Regions from separate parts of the Novosphingobium sp. MBES04 genome, predicted to be linked through region 2. Evidence: predicted binding sites of a transcription regulator. Region 2 holds the regulator's gene; each other region holds the start of a gene.

Region 1 (7,219 bases), 730 kb from region 2:
CATGGCGATGCACAGGATTGCCGCGGCCGCCGTACTGCACACGGCAATGGTGGGGATGTCCGCCATGTCGGGGTCAGCGCCGGGCCATGGCGCGAGCCGGAAGAGCGAGGTGCGATGGTGCAATATCGGGCACGGCGAACTGGCGTCCTCATCTTGAGCGGGTGCATCCGCCAGCGGGCAGGGCCTAAGCCCTGCTGCCTGCGGCTCACCCGTGTTGCTGTCCGTCGCGCCGATGCACGCTCTCGTTCCGGGATGTATCTATAGGATACTATCCTTAACTCTTTATGCGTAGCTTGCAAAGAGGGGGGGCTGTCTTAAATTGTTGCTGTAAGCTTCTATAATTGTGAAGATTTTGTAATCATCGCAGTGGCGCGAGTATCCTTGTTCGCTGGATGAGCGCTGGATTGTCGTGCTTTGGCGTTAACCAGCGTTCATGCCTCGTGCGCCCGCCTGCGCGGCTATCCCCCATTCGATGGCCGCAAGGTCTTGATCCGTCCGCGGCCCGGGGCCTAGATCGCGGACATGGCGTTCTCTCCTTTCGTACCCTTGCGCATCTTCTCCAGCTACACGATGCTGGATGGCTCGATCGACCCCAAGGCCATGGCGAAACTGGCGAAAGCCCGGGGTTTTCCGGCCATGGCGATCTGTGACCGCAACGGCCTCTATGCCGCGCCCACCTATGCCCAGGCGGCCAAGGGGGCGGGCATCCAGCCCATCGTCGGCACGTTCCTCGCCGTTGCCCGCCCGGGCGCCGTGGCGCAGGGGCAGGACCGCCCGATCGACTGGCTCGCGCTCTTCGCGCAGAACGAGACCGGCTGGGAGAACCTGTGCCGCCATGTCAGCCGCGCCCACCTCGAACGCCCGCTTGAACTGGACCCGCACGTCGAGCTCGACTCGCTCGAAGGCTACACTGACGGGTTGATCTGCCTTTCGGGCGGCGATGAGGGCGCGCTCGCGCGGCTTCTCGCCAAGGGCGATACCGCCGAGGCGACCCGCTATTGCGAAGCGCTCGAACGCTTCTTCCCAGGCCGCCTCTACATCGAGATCACCCGCACCGGCGAGGAGGTCGAGGACGCGAGCGAGGAGGCGCTGATCGATCTCGCCTACGCGCGCGACATCCCGCTCGTCGCCTCGAACCCGGCGCAGTACTCGGAAAGCACCTTTCACGCCGCGCACGATGCCATGCTGTGCATCGCCAACTCCACCCAGGTCGATGCCGCCGAACGTCCGCGCTCCTCGCCCGAGCGCTGGGTCAAGCCGATCGAGGCCATGGAGGAGATGTTCGCCGATCTGCCCGAGGCGATGGCCAATACTCTCGTCGTCGCGCAGCGCTGCGCCTATGTCCCGCCGCGCCGTCCTGCGCTGCTGCCCAGCCTTGCCGGCGACAAGAAGGGCGAGGAAGCCATGCTCGCGCGCGATTCGCGTCGGGGCCTGGCGCGCCGTCTTGCCCCCTATTGGCCCGACGCGAGCGAAGCCGAGCTCGACGAGGCGCTCGCCCTCGAGGGCGAGGAACTGACCGCCGCGTACGAGACCTTGCGCGAGAAGGGCGTCACCGAGGACTTCATCGACTACGCCAAGCGGCTGAAGTTCGAGATCGACATCATCGTAGGCATGGGCTTTCCCGGCTACTTCCTGATCGTTGCCGACTTCATCAAGTGGTCGAAGGACAACGGCATTCCGGTGGGCCCGGGCCGTGGTTCGGGCGCTGGTTCGCTGGTCGCCTGGGCGCTTACCATCACCGACCTCGACCCGCTCAAGCTGGGTCTGCTGTTCGAACGCTTCCTCAACCCGGAACGCGTCTCGATGCCCGACTTCGACATCGACTTTTGCGAAACCCGGCGCGGTGAGACGATCCGCTACGTGCAGAAGAAGTACGGGCACGACCACGTCGCCCAGATCATCACCTTCGGCAAGATGAAGGCGCGCGCGGTACTGCGCGACTGCGGGCGCATCCTGCAGATGGGCTATGGCCGCGTCGACAGCCTGTGCAAGATGGTGCCCAACCATCCGACCGACCCGTGGACGCTCGACCAGGCGCTCAACGGCAAGAAGGAGAAGGACGGCTCCACCTCGCCGCCGGTGGAAGAGTTCCTCCGCGAATACAACAATGACCCCGAGGTGAAGCGCCTCGTCGACCTTGCCGTCCAGCTTGAAGGCATGCCGCGCAACTCCTCGACCCACGCGGCGGGCGTCGTCATCGGCGACCGGCCGCTGGAAAAGCTGGTCCCGCTCTACCGCGATCCGCGCTCGGACATGCCGGTGACGCAGTTCGACATGAAGTTCGTCGAGGACACCGGCCTCATCAAGTTCGACTTCCTTGGCCTCAAGACGCTCTCGGTCCTGCGCCGCGCCTGCGATCTTCTGGAGCGGCGGGGCATCACGATCGACCTCTCGACGCTGAGCTGGGACGATCCGGGCACCTACGAGCTTCTGAAGCGTGGCGATACGGTTGGCGTGTTCCAGCTGGAATCGGAAGGCATGCGCCGTACGCTGGCCGCCGTGAAGCCGACCAACTTTGGCGACATCATCGCGCTCGTCTCGCTCTACCGTCCGGGCCCGATGGACAACATCCCGCTCTTCGGTCGACGCAAGAACGGGCTGGAGAAGATCATCTACCCGCACGAGAAGTTGGCGGGTATCCTGGAGGAGACCTACGGGATCTTCGTCTACCAGGAACAGGTGATGCAGGCCGCGCAGATCCTGGCCGGATACTCGCTGGGCGATGCAGACCTTCTGCGCCGCGCCATGGGCAAGAAGGTCCAGGCCGAGATGGACAAGCAGCGCAAGCGCTTCGTCGCGGGTTGCAAGGAAGTCTCCGACATCGACGCGCCCAAGGCCAACGAACTGTTCGACTTGATCGACAAGTTCGCAGGCTACGGCTTCAACAAGTCGCACGCGGCTGCCTACGCGCTGCTCGCCTATCACACCGCCTGGTTCAAGGCGCACTACCCGCACGAATTCTACGCGGCGGCCATGTGCTTCGACATGCACCAGTCCGAAAAGCTGGCGATCTTCGTCGACGACATGCGCCGCAACGGCATCGAGGTGGCGCCGCCCGACATCAACAGGTCTGAAGCCGAGTTCATCGTCGAGGAAACCCACGACAGCCTCGCTGTGCGCTATGCGCTGGCTGGCATCCGCAACGTGGGCGAGAAGGCCATGGACGCGGTGGTCAAGGAGCGCGAGACCAACGGCAAGTTCACCAGCCTCGATGACCTCTTCCGCCGTGCGCCCGCAGGCTCGATGAACCGCCGCCTGCTGGAAAGTCTGGGCGCGGCAGGAGGCCTCGACAGCCTGGAGCCCAACCGCGCCAAGGTCATCGCCAACGCCGATACGCTGCTCGCCGAAGCCGACATGTCCGCGCGCGAGCGCAATTCGACGCAAGGCGGTCTCTTCGGGGACGAGGACCACGCCGTGCAGGGCCTGCGTCTGGTCGATGCCAAGCCCTGGAGCCGCATGGACCAGATGGCCAAGGAGCGCGAGGTCTTCGGCTTCTACTTCGCCGCCCACCCGGTCGAGCAGTTCCGTGCGGTCGCCTCGGCGAACGGCGCGCGCACCTACACCAGCCTCATGGCCGGAGGCGGCGAGGGCGGGCGCACCGGCGCCGTCATGGCCGCGATGGTCGAGAACGTGCAGAAGCGGAAGACCAAGCGGGGCAAGGACTTCGTCATGGTCGATTACTCGGACGCCTCGGGCAACTTCTCGGCCTGCTGCTTTGAAGAGAACATGGTCGATGCCTTCGTGGCCTGGGGCAAGGAAAACGCCTGCCTGCTCCTTCAGGTCGAGCTCGACAGCCCGAGCGAGGACGAGCCGCCGCGCGTCACTGTGCGCAGCGGACGCCCGCTGGCCGAAGTGACGGCGGGCGCGCGTATGCTGCTGCGTCTCGACATCAGCACGGTCGAGGCGGTGCAGGAACTGGCCCTCCTCATGCGTCCGGGGCGCAAGGGGACGGGCGAGGTGATGGCGACGCTCAAGCTGGGCGACGGACGTGACCAGCGGGTGCGGCTGGGGCGTGACTTCGCGCTCGATGGCGAATTTGCCGAGCAGCTCGCCAGTGTCGAGGGGCTCTCGAACATATCGCTGATCGCCCGCCAGGGCCCCGAGAGCGTGCGCCGCGCAGCCTGATTGCCGCGCTCCCTTCCAGGCACGCAGAAAGGCCCGGCACTCCATATGGAATGCCGGGCCTTTTGCATGTGATGGGCGGCGGCTTAGTTGTTCGCGGCGCCTTCGGCTGCGCTTTCGGCCGCATCGCCGATCTGCGAGGCCGCGTTGCCGACATCCTGGGCGGCATCGGCAATGGCGTTGTCGCGCGCGACCTCGCTCGAGGACGTCTGGCTGAAGAGGTAGAAGCCGCCCGCGACGGCGACCAGCAGGACCAGCGCAATGATAAGGCCACTGCCGCCCGAGGAGGACTTGCTCTCGTGAATCACGGTGGTGTGGGTAGGCTGTGCGGCCGCGGGTTCCTCGGTGGTGGTGCGGCGCTCCTGGGTCACGTATTCATCTGCCATGGTTTCGCATCCCGTTATTGTTTCGTGTTGCCGGGAATAACCAAGGATACGCGCCTCCGGTTCCATGAACCGCAGATTACCGCGTGTTCAGCGGGCAGTCTGGGAGCGCGGCGCGCGTCAGGCCGCGAGCCGCAATTGCTCGGGCTTGTCGGCCAGGACGTGGATCTGGAAATAGTATTTTTCGGTCGGCTGGCCGTTCGCGATGAAGTTGATGCGGATCTGCCGGGCAATGCCTTTTACGAAAATGCGCTGCCCCTTCAATTGCTTGGCAATCTTATCGGGATCATCGCTGCCGAACATACGCCGCGCAGTGCGCATGGGAATGGAGACCGTCAGGCAGTTGCGGTCACGGTAGTCGCGCTCGGAGTTCAGGTAGATGTTACCGTTCTGCGCGCCCACTGCGCGCACGGGCATTTCGAAAATCCCGGCAACGCCCGCTTTCGAGCCCAGATAGGAGGCGTAGGTGACCGCCTCGGTCGTGGAGAGGCAGTCCGGGGTGCAGGCTTGCGCGCGGCTCACCGAGGGTAGCCTAGCCTGGCCGTCCGGCGCGGAGGACGCGCCCGCAGCCGGGGCAAGACTGGCAAGAGCCAGTGCGAGGAGAGCGGCGTTCATGGGTTTTCCTCCGGGAGCACGGTGGGCAATGCGAAGGCGCCATGAACGCACGGCACTTGTTATTAGGCAAGTGTATTGTTTCATGGGCGGTGGCTCCCCGATCGTGCCCAGGCCTCTACAGCAGGCTGAGTTGCCCGTCGGGCGAGGGCGCGCGGAACTGGCTGCAATCGAGGTGGACGCCGGGAGGCCCAAGGCCATGGCGCTTCATGGCAAGGCGAAAGCGGCTGCGCACGAGGTCGGCCCAGGGGCTCTGGGGGCGGAAGCGCTCGCCAAAGCGCGGATCGTTGTCGCGCCCGCCGCGCATTTCGCGGATGATGGCCATGACCTTGCCCGCGCGCTCGGGGAAATGGGTCTCGAGCCATTCGCGAAAGAGCGGGGCGACCTCAAGTGGCAGGCGCAGCATGATCCACATGGCTCCGCGCGAGCCCGCCTTTGCTGCCGCCTCGACGAGGCTTTCCAGTTCGTGGTCGGTAATCGCGGGGATGACCGGCGCGATCATGGCGTGGGCGGGAATACCTTGGGCATTCAGGGCTTCGAGCGCGGCAAAGCGTTTGGCAGGAGCTGCCGTGCGCGGTTCGAGCAGGCGCGAAAGGCGCGCGTCGAGGCTGGTGACCGAGATCCCGACGCTGACAAGGTCGCGCCGCGCCAGTTCGGCCAGTACGTCGCTGTCCGCAAGGATGCGGTCGGACTTGGTGACGAGGCTGACCGGATGGCCGACTTCCAGGCACAGGTCGAGGATCTCCCGGGTGATCCGGTAGCGCCGCTCGATCGGCTGGTAGGGATCGGTGTTGGTCCCCATCGCAATCGGGGCGACGCGGTAGTTCCGGCGGGCCAGCGTTTCGCGCAGCAACCGGGCGGCATCGGGCTTGGCAAAGAGCCTGGTTTCGAAATCGAGGCCGGGCGAAAGGTCGTGGTAGGCATGGCTGGGCCGGGCGAAGCAGTAGATGCAGCCATGTTCGCACCCGTTGTACGCGTTGATCGAACGGTCGAAGGGGATGTCGGGCGATTGGTTGAAGGAGACGATGCTCTTCGGGCGAAGCTCGGTCACGGTGGTGCGCAGCGGGGGGAGCGGGCCGTCGATGTCGGTGCGCGCATCGCGCCAGTCGCCATCGGCTTCGTGGCGGGCGAGGCCAAAGCGCGCGCTGACCTGGTTGCTGACCGATCCTCTGCCTTTCGCGTGTTCCATGAACCGGAACATACAGGGAACGACTGGGCGGCGCAAGCCAGGCAGGAAACCGGGCCCGCTGCCGAGGGTCTGGCGGCGGGCCCGGTAGGTGTCGGGAGAGAGAAAGGGGGGAGGCTCTCCCGAGGATCGGTCCGGATGCGTCAGGCGATGACGGTAGGCACTCCGCAGCGGACCTTGTTGACCTGGACATCGGCTGCCCCGAGGCGGAGACCGAGCGCCTGCGTGAGAGAGAACACGGTCGCATCGAGTGTCGGGGCAATCGTGGCCAGGCTATGGCCGACGATGTTGGTGACAGAGGACAGGCTGAGCGAGAGGCCCAGCGTCTGGGCTTCGAGGTCGGTCTGCGCGATCAGAGAGGTCGCCAGCGACTGGGTCAGATCCTGCGTTGAGACGGTCTTGGTGACCTTGTCGCGGATGTCGGCAAAGGTGAAGTGGACCTCCTGCGGGCCGGTCGTACCGCCCAGCGACACTTCCGAAAGCGCGGTAACGCGCGCAATCAGCGGCACGTTGACGAGGGTGGCGCGCGAAAGCGTGACCGGGCTCGAAAGGTCCCCCATGTCCTGTGCGTCGGGCCGTCCGATGCCGATGGTGCCGATAGCCGGCGTCACGCCGAGCCGCACGCCGTCGCTATCGGGATCGCCGCTGCACTGGATATCGTCGAGGGTGGCCTCGGCCTGGGCGAGTTCGGTGTAGAGGGGGAGTTCGATGGATGGCAGCCAGGGGCTCCCCGTACCCACGCGCGCGGACACGAGCAGCCGGGCCTGGGCCGTGCGCAGGACGTAATCGCGCGCGCCGGTGATCGTCAGCCAGGGGGAATGCGCCAGTCCATAGCCGCGTACGAGACGCACATGGACGCTGGAGAGCCCGGTGGCGGCCAGGTCCAGTTCGATGTCGAGCGTGTCGCCGTGCGAGA
Region 2 (7,219 bases):
GCCGAGGACGAGGCGCACGAGGCCTTCGGCGCAATCCTCGACGGCAAGGTCGACGATGAGGTGGTCAAGGACTTCCTCGTCGCCCTGTCCGAACGCGGCGAGACGGCGAGCGAGATCGCGGGCGCGGCGCGCGCCATGCGCGAACGCATGATTCCCATCGACGCGCCCGAAAACGCCATCGATGTGTGCGGGACGGGCGGCGACGGGCACCACACGCTCAACGTCTCGACCGCGGTCAGCCTGGTCGTCGCGGCCTGCGACGTGCCGGTCGCCAAGCACGGCAACCGCGCGGCCAGCTCCAAGGCGGGCGCGGCCGACACCCTGGAGGCGCTCGGCATCGACCTCGACCGCGCCGCCGAGACCGCCGAGGACACCCTCCGGGACATCGGCATCGGCTTTCTCTTTGCGGCCAAGCACCACCCCGCGATGGGCCGCATCATGCCGATCCGCAAGGCCATCGCGCGCCGCACGATCTTCAACCTGATGGGCCCGCTTGCCAACCCGGCCAACGTCTCGCGCCAGCTGGTCGGCATCGCCCGTCCGGCCTATGTCCCCATTTACGCCGAGGCGCTGGCCCGGCTCGGCACGGTCCACTCAATGGTCGTCTCGGGCGACGAGGGCCTCGACGAGCTCAGCCTCGCAGGTGGCAACGAAGTCGCCGACGTTGCGGGCCGCGACGTCGCGATGAAGCGCGTGACCGCCGCCGAGCTTGGCCTGTCGAGCGCCCCGGTCGAGGCCATCCGCGGCGGAGACCCGGCCTTCAACGCGCAGGCCCTCCGGAACCTGCTCCAGGGTGAACCCGGCGCCTACCGCGACGCCGTGCTGCTCAACGCAGCTGGCGCGCTGATGGTCGCGGGCGAAGTCGAGAGCTGGACCGAAGGCGTCGAGGAAGCCGCCGAGGCCATCGACAAGGGCCTTGCCAACGCCCTCCTCAACTGCTGGATCGCCGCGACCAAACCGCGCGGCTGACAACAGGGAATCTCATGTCCGACAAGCTGACCGAAATCTGCGAGACCAAGCGCGGCGAAGTGACCGTGCGCAAGACCCTCTCGACGCTGGACGAACTCGACGCGCAGGCCTCCTTCCAGAGCGCGCCGCGCGGCTTCGAGGCGGCGCTGCGTACCAAGGCCCAAGGTGGCTTCGCGCTCATCGCCGAGATCAAGAAGGCAAGCCCTTCCAAGGGTCTCATCCGCCCCGACTTCCGGCCCGCCGAACACGCGAAGGCCTATGAAGCGGGCGGCGCGGCCTGCCTCTCGATCCTTACCGACGCGCCCTACTTCCAGGGGCATGAGGATTTCCTTGTCGAGGCCCGCGCCGCGGTTTCGCTGCCGGTGATCCGCAAGGACTTCATGATCGACCCCTGGCAGGTCGCCGAAGCCCGCGCGATCGGGGCCGACGCGATCCTCATCATCGTCGCCGCGCTGGACGATACGCAGATGGCCGAGATCGAGGCCGCCGCGCACGAACGCGGCATGGACTGCCTTGTCGAAGTTCACAACGAAGTCGAGATGGAACGTGCAAGTCGTTTGAAATCAAGGCTTATTGGCGTCAACAACCGCGACCTCAAGCGCTTTGTCACCGACATCGGCATCACCGAGCGGCTCGCCCCGCTTGCGCCCGAGGGCGCGCTCCTGGTCAGCGAGAGCGGCATCAACCGGCACGAGGACCTCGTGCGCCTGTCGGCCTGCGGCGCGCGCACCTTCCTGGTCGGCGAAAGCCTGATGCGCGAGGCCGACGTCGAGGTCGCCACCCGGCGCCTCCTGACCGGCGCCTGAAGAGCGCGAAAAGGGGCTGTCCTACACCGCCGCGATCTGCGAGGATCTCACGCAATGACGCCCCTTCGCGCCTCCTTCCCGACCCTTGCCGAGATGCCGCAGGAAGGGGGCCGGACAGTTGGCCCCCTAGACTGTGTCAACTGTGTCAACCTCATGTCCCCTCCCTGTCATTTCCCCTTGCGCCAAGGACCCCTCTCGTGAGCTCATCGCTTAGCCATATCGACACGGACGGCACCGCGCGCATGGTCGATGTCGGCGCCAAGGCCGAAACCCGCCGCCTCGCGGTGGCCAGCGGCACGATCACCATGACCCGCGAGGCGCTCGACGCCGTGCGCGCCGGCGATGCCCCCAAGGGCGACGTGCTGGGAACGGCGCGCATCGCAGGCATCCTCGCGGCCAAGAAGACCGCCGATCTCATCCCGATGTGCCACCCCCTCCCCCTCGATGCGGTGAACCTCGATTTCACCTTCGAGAAAGAGGACGAGTTCACCGGCTCCATCCGCGCCACCGCGACCGCCTCGATCACCGGCAAGACCGGCATCGAGATGGAGGCGATCACCGCCGTCTCGATCGCGCTTGTCACGATCTACGACATGGCCAAGGCGCTCGATAAGGGCATGGTCATCTCGGATATCCGCCTCGTCGAGAAGCAGGGCGGCAAGTCGGGCCACTGGAAGGCGCAAGGGTGGGTATGAGCACCGCGCCTTCTCCCGACACGCCCGTCATGACGCCCCCGATCCCGCTCGAAGAGGCACAGCGCCGCCTCCTTGCTCTCGCCGATCCGATGCGCCGCGAGCATGTCGACATGACAGGCGCCATCGGCCGCTATCTTGCAGAACCGCTGCTCGCCCGCCGCACCCAGCCCGCCGGGCACCTTTCCGCGATGGACGGCTACGCGGTCACCGATGGCGATCTTGCCGGCCCCTGGACCATCGTGGGCGAAAGCGCCGCCGGGCACCCCTTCACCGGCACCATGGCGCGCGGTGACGCGGTGCGCATCTCGACCGGCGCGCTGCTGCCTTGCGACGCCGCCGCCGTGATCGTGCAGGAAGATCTCACGCGCAGCGACGATGCACTCGCGCTCACCGGCTCAGGCCCCAGCCCGCAGGATCGCCACGTGCGCCGCCTCGGCTCGGACTTCGTGACCGGAAAGGAAGTCCTTCCCGCCGGAACCCGCATCGGCCCTGCGCAGATCGCGCTCGCCGTCTCGGCCGGGCACAGGCACCTGCCCGTCTTCCGCGCCCCCGAAGTCGCGATCATCGACAGCGGCGATGAGCTCTCCTCCGACCCGGAGAACTGCGCCACGCACCAGATTCCGGCGAGCAATGGCGCCATGCTGGAGGCAATGGTCGCCGGGCTCGCAGTCCAGACACGCCGCATCGGCCCGGTCGGAGATACGCTCGACGCGCTGCTCGGCGCCTTCGACGAGGCCGCCCATGCCGACGTCATCGTCACCAGCGGCGGCGCGTCCGTTGGCGACCACGACCTCATCCGCCCCGCGCTCGAAGCCTGGGGCGCGAAGCTCGACTTCTGGCGCATCGCGATCAAGCCCGGCAAGCCGCTCCTCGTCGCCACCCGCCCCCGCTCCCAGCGCCGCCAGATCATCATCGGGCTGCCCGGAAATCCGGTCTCCGCGCTCGTTACGGGGTACCACTTCCTGCTCCCGCTGCTGCGCCGTCTGATGGGCGCGATCGACCCCACGCCCATGGCCGTGACCACCCGGCTCGAGGGCGACCTTCCCGCAACAGGTGCGCGCCGCGAGTTCCTGCGCGGGACGTGGGACGGAGAATGCGTGCGGGCCGTGCGCGTTCAGGACAGCGGCGCCCTGGGGGCGTTGGCGGGGAGCAATGTCCTTATCGACCGTCCTGCGAACGGACCGGAAACACCGTCTGGCGCAAACGTGCGCATCTACATACTCCAGAATGGCGGTATCGCTTGACGTGGGAAATTCTGTTGCTTAATTGTTCTCAAAATGTTCACAAGTGGAACATCAAGAAGAACAGCTGATGCGCGGGAAGCCGAATTTCCGTGTGCGGCACGCGCAGGAAAGAGGCAGCGAACATGTTGACCCGCAAGCAGCACGAATTGCTCCGGTTCATCCAGACCCGGCTTGACGAAACCGGCATTTCGCCCAGCTTCGAAGAAATGAAGGACGCGCTGGACCTCAAGTCCAAGTCGGGCGTGCACCGACTGATCTCCGCGCTCGAGGAACGCGGCTTCATTCGCCGCCTGCCCAACCGCGCCCGCGCGCTCGAAGTGCTGCGCCGCGCCGACGAAGGTGGCCAGGCGGCCCCTGCTGCCGGATCGAATGTCATTCCTTTCACCAAGCCCGAGGCCGCGGCTCCCGCATCGGCGCCCGATGTGATCGAGATCCCCTTGCACGGACGCATCGCCGCGGGCGTCCCGATCGAAGCGCTGGAGGACCAGGCGATCCTGCCCGTTCCCGCCGCGCTTCTGGGCGCGGGTGAACACTATGCGCTGGAGGTCTCAGGCGATTCGATGATCGAAGCGGGCATTCTCGACGGCGACTTCGCCCTCGTGAAGCGCACCGAAATCGCCAACGATGGCGAAATCGTGGTCGCTCTCGTGCGCGGCGAGGAAGCGACGCTCAAGTACCTGCGCCGTGAAAACGGCATGATCCGTCTCGACCCGGCCAACGCGGCCTATGAACCGCAGATCTATGCGGCCGACGAGATCAAGGTGCAGGGCAAGCTCGCAGGCCTCCTGCGTCGCTACTTCCACTGAGCCAACCGGATCGCAGCGCCACGCGCGCTAACGATCCGGAGACGACGGTGATGGCATGGGCGGGATGAGGTCCTGCAGGGACATCTGTCCTTTCCGTCCACGCCACCATCCATGCCTGCCCTGCCCCTGCGCGACATTGCGCACCGCGCCGCGCGACAGATCAACGCTCAGGCCTCCTGTCTGGCTGAGCGTCCCCCGGTCAGCCTTGAACCAGCGCGGCCGGCATGCCCGCGGCAGCCAGCGATCCGAAATCACGATGTCAGCCCGGTCACAGGCGGCGGCCAGTTCTCTTTCGGGTACGATGTCCCGGCTCCTCGACAACAACACGGTCGCTGCACGCTCCCGCATCTGCAAGGTGATCGAACAGAAATCGGCGTTACAGCGCGCGCCCGGATGATCGGGGAGGTAGATCGCCTCCCCGCGCAGCCCCGCATTCTCCTGGAAATTGTCACGCACATAGTCACTGCGCGTGTCGCGCAGCAGCAGCAGCCTTGGCGCATCACGCCCGGCCGTCCGCTCCACAACGCCTACGTTGCGGCCATCCCCGGCGATCAGCAGATCAGGCGGTGCCTGATTATAGAGGACAAGAGAGCCCACGACGCAGGGGAGAGCGCCCAGTAGACGCGCCTTTCCGACCAAAAGGGCCAGCCAGAATCCTCCGGCAAGGAACAACGTGAAGGCCACCTCGCCCATGCCCGGCACCAGCGTCACCGCCCCCGGCTGCGCCGAGACCCAATGCGCCAGTCCCAGCACCGCATTGATGGTCCATCCCACGACGGCCCAGAGCGGCGCACCAAGGGACACGATATCGGCCGCCAGGGCCAGAACCACTCCGGGCATGATCACAAAGGTCGTCAACGGAATTGCGACGAGATTGGCCAAGGAGCCGTAGAGACCGGCCTTGTGAAAGTGGAACAACGCAATCGGCATCAGGGCGAGCTCGATCACCAGCCCGGTCAGCATGAGCATGCCGAACCAGCGCACGCCGCGCATCCAGGCAGGTTCCTCGCGCGGACCGAGGAAATTGCGCACGGGCGCAGAGGTCGACAAGGCCACGATGGCAAGGACAGCGGCAAAGCTCATCTGGAAGCTGGGTCCCACCACAGCTTCAGGCCATAGAAGCATGACGGCGAATGCCGCCACTGCCAGAATTCGCAAGGACAGTGCCTCGCGCCCCAGTGCCAGGGCACCAAGCACGAGCAGCGCCGCGATACACGAACGAACCGTCGGCACCTGCGCGCCGGTCAGCAGCGTATAGCCAATCCCCCCCAGCGCTGCGAGCCCGGAGGCCAATACCGGCAACCGTACTCGCAGTGCCAAGGCGGGCCACAAGGCGAGCGTGCGCACAGACAGGAAATAGATCAGACCAATTACGGCCGTCACGTGGAGCCCGCTTATGGCCAACAGATGCGCGAGGCCGGAATCGCGCATGGCCTGCGCATCGTCGGCCGTGATGCCGCCCCGATCTCCGGTCACGAGCGCCACCGCAATGCCATTCGCCCGCTCATCAACCTGCTCACGAACATGGCCAGCCAGTCCCCGGCGTATTCGGGCCAAAGACGCTTCCCCTCCTTCCGCTGGCTCCAGGACGGTGACGGGCTTCAGGATCGTTCCCGAACCGGCAAGTCCGGCAAACCAGGCCGTTCTTGCAAAATTATAACCACCCGGGAGCAGCGGCGCTGCCGGCGGCATGATCCGCGCCTCAAACTGGATGAGACTGCCCTCGCTGATCTGCGCCGGTCGAACAGATTCGCCCTCGGACAGCTCATCCGGCAGGTTGAGCCGGATCTTGAGAGCACGCCCGCTTGCCTGGTCGCGCGTGGCGACCACCAACCGGCGGCGCGATTGGGCCGATTGCGGCTCCACCGCGAGCACCCTCCCCGTGAATGCTCCATACAAAGGCCGCTCGATGGGAGGTGTTCCCACCATCATGGAGCGGCCCCAGATCAGGACGCAGCCCGCCGCCACCATCAGGGGCACCCAAAAAAAAGCTTGCGAGACAGTTTGAAACGCACCACATCGCCGCCAGCAAACTCGGGTCGCCAAGCTTGCTGCACAGCACAACGCAATGAGGCCTGCCCATTGGGACGGCTTCGGAAGCGCAAACCATGCCGCGATGCCGGTCCCGAAAGCCACGGAAAGCCACGGGACAGGATCACGACACGATTGCGAAAGAAATCCTTCGATTGCCGCCAAAGCACTCGACAAGTTGCGTTCGCTGTTCCATTGCCGACCCCGCAATGCAGCGTCTCCGGACATGATGTCCGGGCCCACAATTTTACCGGGTCGGGTGACCTCGATCGCCATGACCGGAATAGGACAGAAGGTGATTGGAATGGCAAGTGGAAGTGCAACGAGCGGATCGAGCGGCACCAAGGCCGTCGTTACGCGCTTTGCTCCCTCGCCGACCGGCTTTCTGCATATCGGCGGTGCCCGCACCGCGCTGTTCAACTGGCTCTTTGCCCGCCACCACGGTGGCAAGTATCTTCTGCGCATCGAGGACACCGACCGTGCCCGCTCGACCGATGCCGCGATCGAGGCCATCTTCGACGGTCTTTCCTGGCTGGGACTGAATGGTGATGAGGAACCCGTGTTCCAGTTCGCCCGTTCCGAGCGTCACGCCGAAGTCGCCGCGAAGCTGCTGGAGGCCGGACAGGCCTATCGCTGCTACCTGACCAGCGAACAGCTCGCGGAACGCC
Region 3 (7,219 bases), 440 kb from region 2:
CACAAGATGTGAAGGGATGATTGCCGAGGGCCATTGCCCTCGGGCTCCGAGATCTGTCGAGCTCACCTTTGACGCGCCACCGTGGCTGGGAGCAGTGAGGTCGCCCATTCCGGGGTCAAGGGGCAATGGCCCCTTGCATGCTTACCCTCTTGTTCTCTTGCTCCTTGATTCCCGAACTTCGTCCCGCCCGATCACGGCAAAACGAAAAGAGCCCCGACCTTCCGGCCGGGGCTCTTTTCGTTTTGATCATGCCTTCCACCGCTTCGCGGTGGAGGTTCGGGAAGACTTATTCCTCGTCTTCTGCCGAGGGGCCGACCATCATCTCTTCGGAGAGGCCTTCGCGCTGGCCGCGGATCGCCTTCTCGAGCCGATCACAGACTTCCGTGTTTTCCTTAAGGAAGTTCTTGGCGTTCTCGCGGCCCTGGCCGATGCGGATCGAATCGTAGCTGAACCACGAACCCGACTTCTCGACGATACCCGCCTTCACGCCCAGATCGAGGATCTCGCCGATCTTGGAGATGCCCTCGCCGTACATGATGTCGAACTCGACCTGCTTGAAGGGCGGGGCCACCTTGTTCTTCACCACCTTCACGCGGGTCGAGTTGCCGATGATGTCGTCACGATCCTTGATCTGGCCGGTGCGACGAATGTCGAGACGGACCGAGGCGTAGAACTTGAGCGCGTTACCGCCCGTCGTCGTCTCCGGGTTGCCGTACATGACACCGATCTTCATGCGCAGCTGGTTGATGAAGATCACCATGCACTTGGAACGGTTGATCGAGCCGGTCAGCTTGCGCAGCGACTGGCTCATCAGGCGGGCCTGGAGGCCGACGTGGCTGTCGCCCATCTCGCCTTCGATTTCCGCGCGGGGAACGAGCGCGGCGACCGAGTCGACCACCAGCACGTCGATCGCGTTCGAGCGCACCAGGGTGTCGGTGATCTCCAGCGCCTGCTCACCGGTGTCCGGCTGCGAGACGACCAGCTCATCGATGTCCACGCCCAGCTTCTTGGCGTAGACCGGGTCAAGCGCGTGCTCGGCATCGACGAACGCCGCCGTGCCGCCATTCTTCTGCGCCTCGGCAATGACGTGCAGCGCGAGCGTGGTCTTGCCCGAGCTTTCCGGGCCGTACACCTCGATCACGCGGCCCTTGGGCAGGCCGCCGATGCCGAGTGCAATGTCGAGCCCTAGCGAGCCGGTCGAGATCGCCTCGACCTGCATGGTTTCCTTCGAGCCCAGCTTCATAGCCGAGCCCTTGCCAAACGCACGGTCGATCTGTGCGAGTGCCGCGTCGAGCGCCTTCTGACGGTCCATCGCGTCCTTTTCCTTGCCTTCCTGGATCAGCTTGAGCTGAGCAGCCATAAAACTTCCCCTGTGCTACCGGGCTGACCGGAAAGGTCAACGTCACCGGGGACTATGTATTCCATTTGTTCTCATCGAACAAGATGAGAACATCTGCATTTGAACAAATTTTAACCGCCTGCAGGTCAGAGTGCAGCGGGCCGCATCGACCATCCGCATGGCGCAGGTACGCACGCTCTGGCCGCACGTAACCCCGCCCCTAAACCTTCCGAAACGGGGACTTTTCGGCGGCGCACACCTCCACCACCCTCAGATGATCGCCTGTACGCCTGCGCCCACTTGCGCCACTCGCTGCATGCCACCGCCGGTCACGAAGGCCCGCACTTCATGGCCACAGCGACACGGATGCACGAACCGTCCGTTTCCACAGTTTCGAACAGAGGCGCGCGGAGTCGGCGCTACTTTGCGGTGCGGGCAAGAACCTCACCGACCTTTTCGGAGAGCTGCTGCACCGAAAACGGCTTGGGCATGAACCAGGCATTGGCGAGCCCGATTTCCTTGCGCAATTGCTCCTCGGCATAGCCGGACATGAACAGCACCGGCATGCCCGGCACGATGGCGCGGATCTCGCGCGCCATGCCGGGTCCGTCGAGGCTGGGCATGACGACGTCGGAGACGACCAGGTCAAATCCGCCCCCGGCCGCGATCACGTCCTCGACCTTGGCAAGGCCGTCCTCGCCATCCTCGGCGCAGGTCACTTCGTAGCCCTGGCGCACCAGCGCACGCTCGGCGATGATCCGGACGGTCACCTCGTCCTCGACGAGCAGGATGCGCCCGCCCCCCGCCCACTGGCTCGGCTCGGTCTCGGCCTGCGCTTCGGGTGCGTCGGCCTCCACCTGCGCGCCCGGCGCGGGATGGTAGACGGGCAGGTAGACCACGAAGCGCGTCCCCTTGCCCGGTTCGCTTTCGGCGAAGATGAAGCCGCCCGACTGCTTGACGATGCCATAGACGGTGGAGAGCCCAAGGCCAGTGCCCTTGCCCTGCTCCTTGGTGGTGAAGAACGGCTCGAAAATCTTGCCGATGACGTCGGGCGGAATGCCGCCGCCCGTATCCTCGACAATGAGCGCGGTGTAGTCACCCGCCGGGATGATCTCGCTGCGGAGGTGCGCGCGTCGCTTGTCAGGACCTTGCGGGTGGAGAGGGTAAGCTTGCCCGAGCCGTCGCCGCGCCCCTGCATCGCATCGCGCGCATTGACGCACAGGTTCACGATCACCTGCTCCAACTGCGTGGGGTCGGCGCGCACGGGGCCCAGATCACGGTCGTGCTTGACCACCAGCTCGATCTTCTCACCAATGAGGCGGCGCAGCATCTGCGAGACGTCGGCCACCACGTCGGGCAGCTGAAGGACTTCGGGGCGCAGCGTCTGCTGGCGCGAGAAGGCAAGAAGCTGGCGGGTCAGCGAGGCCGCCCGGTTGGAATTGGCCCGGATCTGCTGGATGTCGTCGTAGTCGGAATCGCCCGGCGTATGGCGCATCAGCATAAGATCGCAGGTGCCCAGGATCGCGGTCAGCACGTTATTGAAATCGTGGGCGACACCGCCCGCCAACTGGCCCACGGCCTGCATCTTGGTCGCCTGCGCGACCTGGCGCTTGAGCCGGGTTTCCTCCGAGGTATCCGTGAGCCCCAGGAGGACCGCCGCATCGCCCAGCCCCCGCACACCGGCAAGGCTAAGCGAGACCGGATCCTCCGCCTGTGCGGACAGGCGCACGGCGATGTCGCCTGCGCTGGACGGACCTTGCGCAAAGCGGCGGATCGCCTCGGAGAGCGCCCGCTTGTCCTCACGCACGACGAGGTCGGTGGGATAGGTCGGTGCGTCCTCGCCCTCACGGCCAGCCGCGCGCATGAAGGCGGAATTGGCAAAGAGCAGGCGGCCATCGCGATCGGCCATGGCAAGCCCCAGTGGAAGCTGCGCCAGAAGCGCTTCCAGATGCGGTGAAGCGCCGCTGCCTCCGGCGCGCGCGCCGATCCCCTGCGAGGCGGGAACCGCCAGCATCAGCGACGGCGTCGTCGTCTCGTCGAGCGGGTCAGGCGTATCGGGATCGGCGACCGGCACGGCGTAGAGAACCATCGGCTCGCCATGACTTTCGCTGCGGGCCCAGCTGATCGTGTCGTTCTCGTCACGGGCGAGAAGTTCGATGAAGTCGGTTCCGACAAGGCTTGCCTCGGGATCGCCCGCCGCCTGTTCGGCAAAGAGCGCGCTGGCCGCGCGGATCGTGCCATCCGGCTCGACCAGCGCGGCGGCGATGCCCGCCCGTGCCAGCCCCCGGCCAAGGCCGCCTTCGAGATGCTGCGCGAAGCCCCCGACAAGATCGGGCGCGGACTGGGGCGTGAAGGTCCAGATCAGGAAATCGTCACCGCGCCCGGCCCGGCGCAGCTGCGCGGTCCAGAGCGGAGCACCGAGCCCAGCCGGGGCCTCGGCCGCGACATCGCACGTGGCCTGTCCGTCGCGCAAGGCTACGCGCGTCGCCTGAGCGAGCCGCTCCTGCGAGGCCGCATCGAGCGCCAGCATCGGCGGCGCGCTCGCGACCCCGAACTGGCTCTCGAAGATGGTGTTGGCGCAGGTCAGCCGCCCGGCCCTGTCGGTAATCGCGACGGCCACGTCCGGACGCTCGATCGCGGCGACCGTCACCGACCAGTCGGGCTGGGCAAAATCGGGGCTGGCGACTTCGCCGCCGCGCCGGGACAGAACGAAGGCCAGTCCTGCAAAAACGAGCATGGCTCCGCCAAAGACCGCGCTGAGCACCGGATCGCGGGTGAGGACCCACACCAGGGCGAGGCTGGCGGCAAGAGCACCGACCACGACCAGCACATCGATCAGGGAGCGGCGGTTTGCAGGCTGCGGCGTATCCTCGGCTGAGATCACTCGTCCTGTTCCGTCCTCATGTCCGGCGGCGTGCGACCACGCTTGCCCGGCTTGCGCAGGCGGCGCTCGCGCTGCTTATGCCCGATCCAGTACCGCCATACCCAACCCGCGACAAGATATCCCAGCGCCGAACTGACGATGGCGAGGATGACGAAGCCGAGCGCGGCCTGGCCTGCGGAATGGGCAAACCAGTTGACATCGTTCCACACGCTGCTGCCCTGCGCGGCGGCCTGCACCACCTCATCGGCGCTTCCCGGCTTCAGGAAGAAGTGCCCGACGCGGTTCGCGACCACGAACCAGAAGGGCAGGGTCAGCGGGTTGGTCACGAAAGTGAGGAGCGCGGCGACCGCCACGTTCGCGCGGGCCGGAAAGGCCAGCAGGCAGGCCAGGAAGATCTGCCCGATCGGGATGATGAAGGCTGCGAACAGGCCCAGCGCCACGCCGCGTGGCACCGAACGGCGGGTAAAGCGCCAGAGCTCGGGGCTGAGCGCGCGTCCCGCGACCGGCGCGAGCCACTTGTTCCCCGCCACGTCTTCACGGCTCGGCATGCGCTTTTGCAGCGCCGCCGAAATCCGGTGGAGGAGAGATCCGTGGCTCACGAGACCAAACCGCTCTCAAGACCGAAGCGCAGGTCCGCGCGGCTCATGGCCGCGATCTGATCCTGGGCCGGCGCCTGCCGGTCAAACCGGCGTGCCTGGCGCCCGAAGGCGGTGATCATCCGTGTTCTCGCAGCAAGCGGCCCTGTTCGCGCTTCCAGTCCCGCTCCTTGACCGTGTTGCGCTTGTCGGCGGCGTTCTTGCCCTTGGCGAGCGCGAGTTCGACTTTCGCACGCCCCCGGCTGTTGAAGTAGACCGAGAGCGGCACCAGGGTCATGCCCTTGCGCTCCACCGCGCCCTGCAGGCGCGAAATTTCGCGCTCGTGCAGCAGGAGCTTGCGCGGGCGCTTGGGCTCGTGGTTGAACCGGTTGCCGTGGCTGAACTCGGGCACGTTGGCGTTGATCAGCCAGCATTCCCCGCCGCTGATCTCGGCGTAGGATTCGGCGATCGAGCCTTCGCCAAAGCGCAGGGACTTCACCTCGGTGCCTGTCAGCGCGATTCCGGCCTCGAACTTTTCCTCGATATGGTAATCGAAGCGGGCCCGGCGGTTTTCGGCGACGGTCTTGGTCTTGTCGAATGTAGTGCGTTGCGGACGTGCCATGGTGAAGGCGCATGTAGTGATGCGCGCGGCAAAAAGAAACGGCTGAAAACGATTAGCCCGACTTTGGGAGGACATGCCCCTCACGCGCCTGCCGAAAATTGCCCGGGGCAAGGCCGGCAGCCTCTCGCCTGGCGGACAGGGCACGCCCTTCCCCACATGAAGAGCCCCCCCTCCGCCGCTCTATCAAGCTCATGAAAGCGAGACTGGATTTCAGAAAGGGCCAGGCTAATCTGGCCGTGGCGGCCATGGGGGACCGGCCAGGGGGATCTTTTTTCGATATGCCAGCATACAGCCGTCAGATTCGGTGCACGGTGGCGCGCTTCGTGGCCGCCGGTCTTCTTTTCGCCGCTGTGCCGACGTTGGGCTCCGCGTCCGCCCTCGCCGCAGCGCCCGAGCCGCCCGCGCTCGATGCCTATGGCGACCTTCCCGCCGTTGTCGACATCGCCATATCGCCGGACGGCACCCGGACCGCCTCGATCCGCTACTCCAGCGGACAGTTCTGGCTGGTCGTTCTCGATTCGCAGATCCAGCCGATCGAGCGCGTGCCGATGGGCACCAACAAGTTTCGCGGCCTGACCTGGGCCGACGACGAGACGATCCTCATCACCAACTCGGCGACGGTGTCGCTGGGCATGAATTTCACCGCGTCCAAATACGAGATGACCGGCACGATCATCGTTCCGCTCAATCCCGATAACGCCACCGGGCTTGTCTTTGGCAACACGCGCAGGGTCGCGGACACCACGCGCGGGGCGCATGGCATCCGCCGGGTCGATGGCAGGACCATCGGCTATTTCGGGGGTATCGAGCTGGGTGTACGCGGGATGGGCGATCCACAGTTCCTCCACGGCCGCCCGACACTCTACGCCGTGGATCTGGCTCGCAACCGGGTAGACCTTGCCGCGCGCGCAGCCAGTGAGGATCACCGGCGCGACTGGCTGGTCGACGGCCAGGGCGTGGTCGCAGCCACGCTCGACATCAATACCCGCACCGGCGCCTGGGACATCGTCAGTGCGCAGGGCGACGAACTGGCCCGGGGCAATGATCCGACCCATGGCGCGGGCCTCATCGCCTTTGGCAAGGACGGGCGCACCATCGTCTATGAGCTGCGTGACCAGGAAGGCCGCGACCGCTGGTTCGAGGTTCCCCTCGCAGGCGGCGAACCCGTCGAATACCTGCCCAATATCGCCATCGAACGGCTGTACACAGATCCGCGCAACGGGCAGATCATGGGCTACCGCGAAGCGGGCGAGAGCGCGAAAACGGTCATGTTCGACCCCCAGCTCGACACCAAGCTGGCGATGATCTTCAAGGCCTTTCCCGGTCGCAACCCTCGCCTCCAGGACTGGACGGCGAACCTCGACCAGGTGCTTGTCCATACCGAAGGCAACGCCGACAGCGGCACCTGGTACTGGGTCGACGTTCCCGGCCGCAGGGCCGAAGCCATTGGCAACGACCGCCCCGCTATCGACACCGCGCAGGTCGGCCCTGTCTCCGCATTCGAATACACTGCGGGGGACGGCCTAAAGCTCGACGGCGTGCTCAGCCTGCCGCCGGGCCGCGAGGCGCGCGACCTGCCGCTTGTGGTCTTGCCCCACGGCGGTCCGCACGCCAGCGACGAGGTCGGCTTCGATTGGTGGGCCCAGGCCTTCGCCTCACGCGGCTATGCCGTATTCCAGCCCAACTTTCGAGGCTCGACCGGCCGAACGGCCGAACTGCGCAATGCCGGACATGGCCAGTGGGGCCGAGCCATGCAAACCGACATTTCCGATGGCGTACAAGCGCTCGCCGAGAAAGGG

What was found. The regulator LexA, encoded in region 2, represses DNA repair genes until DNA is damaged. The targets are predictions, from matches to a motif close to GTTCCNCNCTTGTTCT.
Region 1: a site for LexA is predicted at 6,312-6,327, ahead of MBENS4_RS20860 (PA0069 family radical SAM protein). Genes of this name have one in related genera too.
Region 3: a site for LexA is predicted at 1,436-1,451, ahead of recA (recombinase RecA). Genes of this name have one in related genera too.

The regions. Positions count from the first base shown of each region.
Region 1 is NZ_DF850489.1:1,572,145-1,579,363, reverse strand. It holds gene MBENS4_RS24410 (GGDEF domain-containing protein) at 1-66, opposite strand, end outside; gene dnaE (DNA polymerase III subunit alpha) at 523-4,125, shown strand; gene MBENS4_RS20870 (hypothetical protein) at 4,209-4,508, opposite strand; gene MBENS4_RS20865 (hypothetical protein) at 4,626-5,120, opposite strand; gene MBENS4_RS20860 (PA0069 family radical SAM protein) at 5,236-6,306, opposite strand; gene MBENS4_RS20855 (pilus assembly protein TadG-related protein) at 6,447-7,219, opposite strand, start outside.
Region 2 is NZ_DF850489.1:846,425-853,643, reverse strand. It holds gene trpD (anthranilate phosphoribosyltransferase) at 1-969, shown strand, start outside; gene trpC (indole-3-glycerol phosphate synthase TrpC) at 984-1,775, shown strand; gene moaC (cyclic pyranopterin monophosphate synthase MoaC) at 1,973-2,470, shown strand; gene MBENS4_RS17670 (molybdopterin molybdotransferase MoeA) at 2,467-3,714, shown strand; gene lexA (transcriptional repressor LexA) at 3,837-4,520, shown strand; gene MBENS4_RS17660 (ComEC/Rec2 family competence protein) at 4,548-6,779, opposite strand; gene gltX (glutamate--tRNA ligase) at 6,856-7,219, shown strand, end outside.
Region 3 is NZ_DF850489.1:409,553-416,771, reverse strand. It holds gene recA (recombinase RecA) at 287-1,360, opposite strand; partial or broken gene MBENS4_RS15640 (ATP-binding protein) at 1,759-4,223, opposite strand; gene MBENS4_RS15635 (DUF2062 domain-containing protein) at 4,220-4,771, opposite strand; gene MBENS4_RS27230 (hypothetical protein) at 4,819-4,941, opposite strand; gene smpB (SsrA-binding protein SmpB) at 4,938-5,420, opposite strand; gene MBENS4_RS15625 (alpha/beta hydrolase family protein) at 5,699-7,219, shown strand, end outside.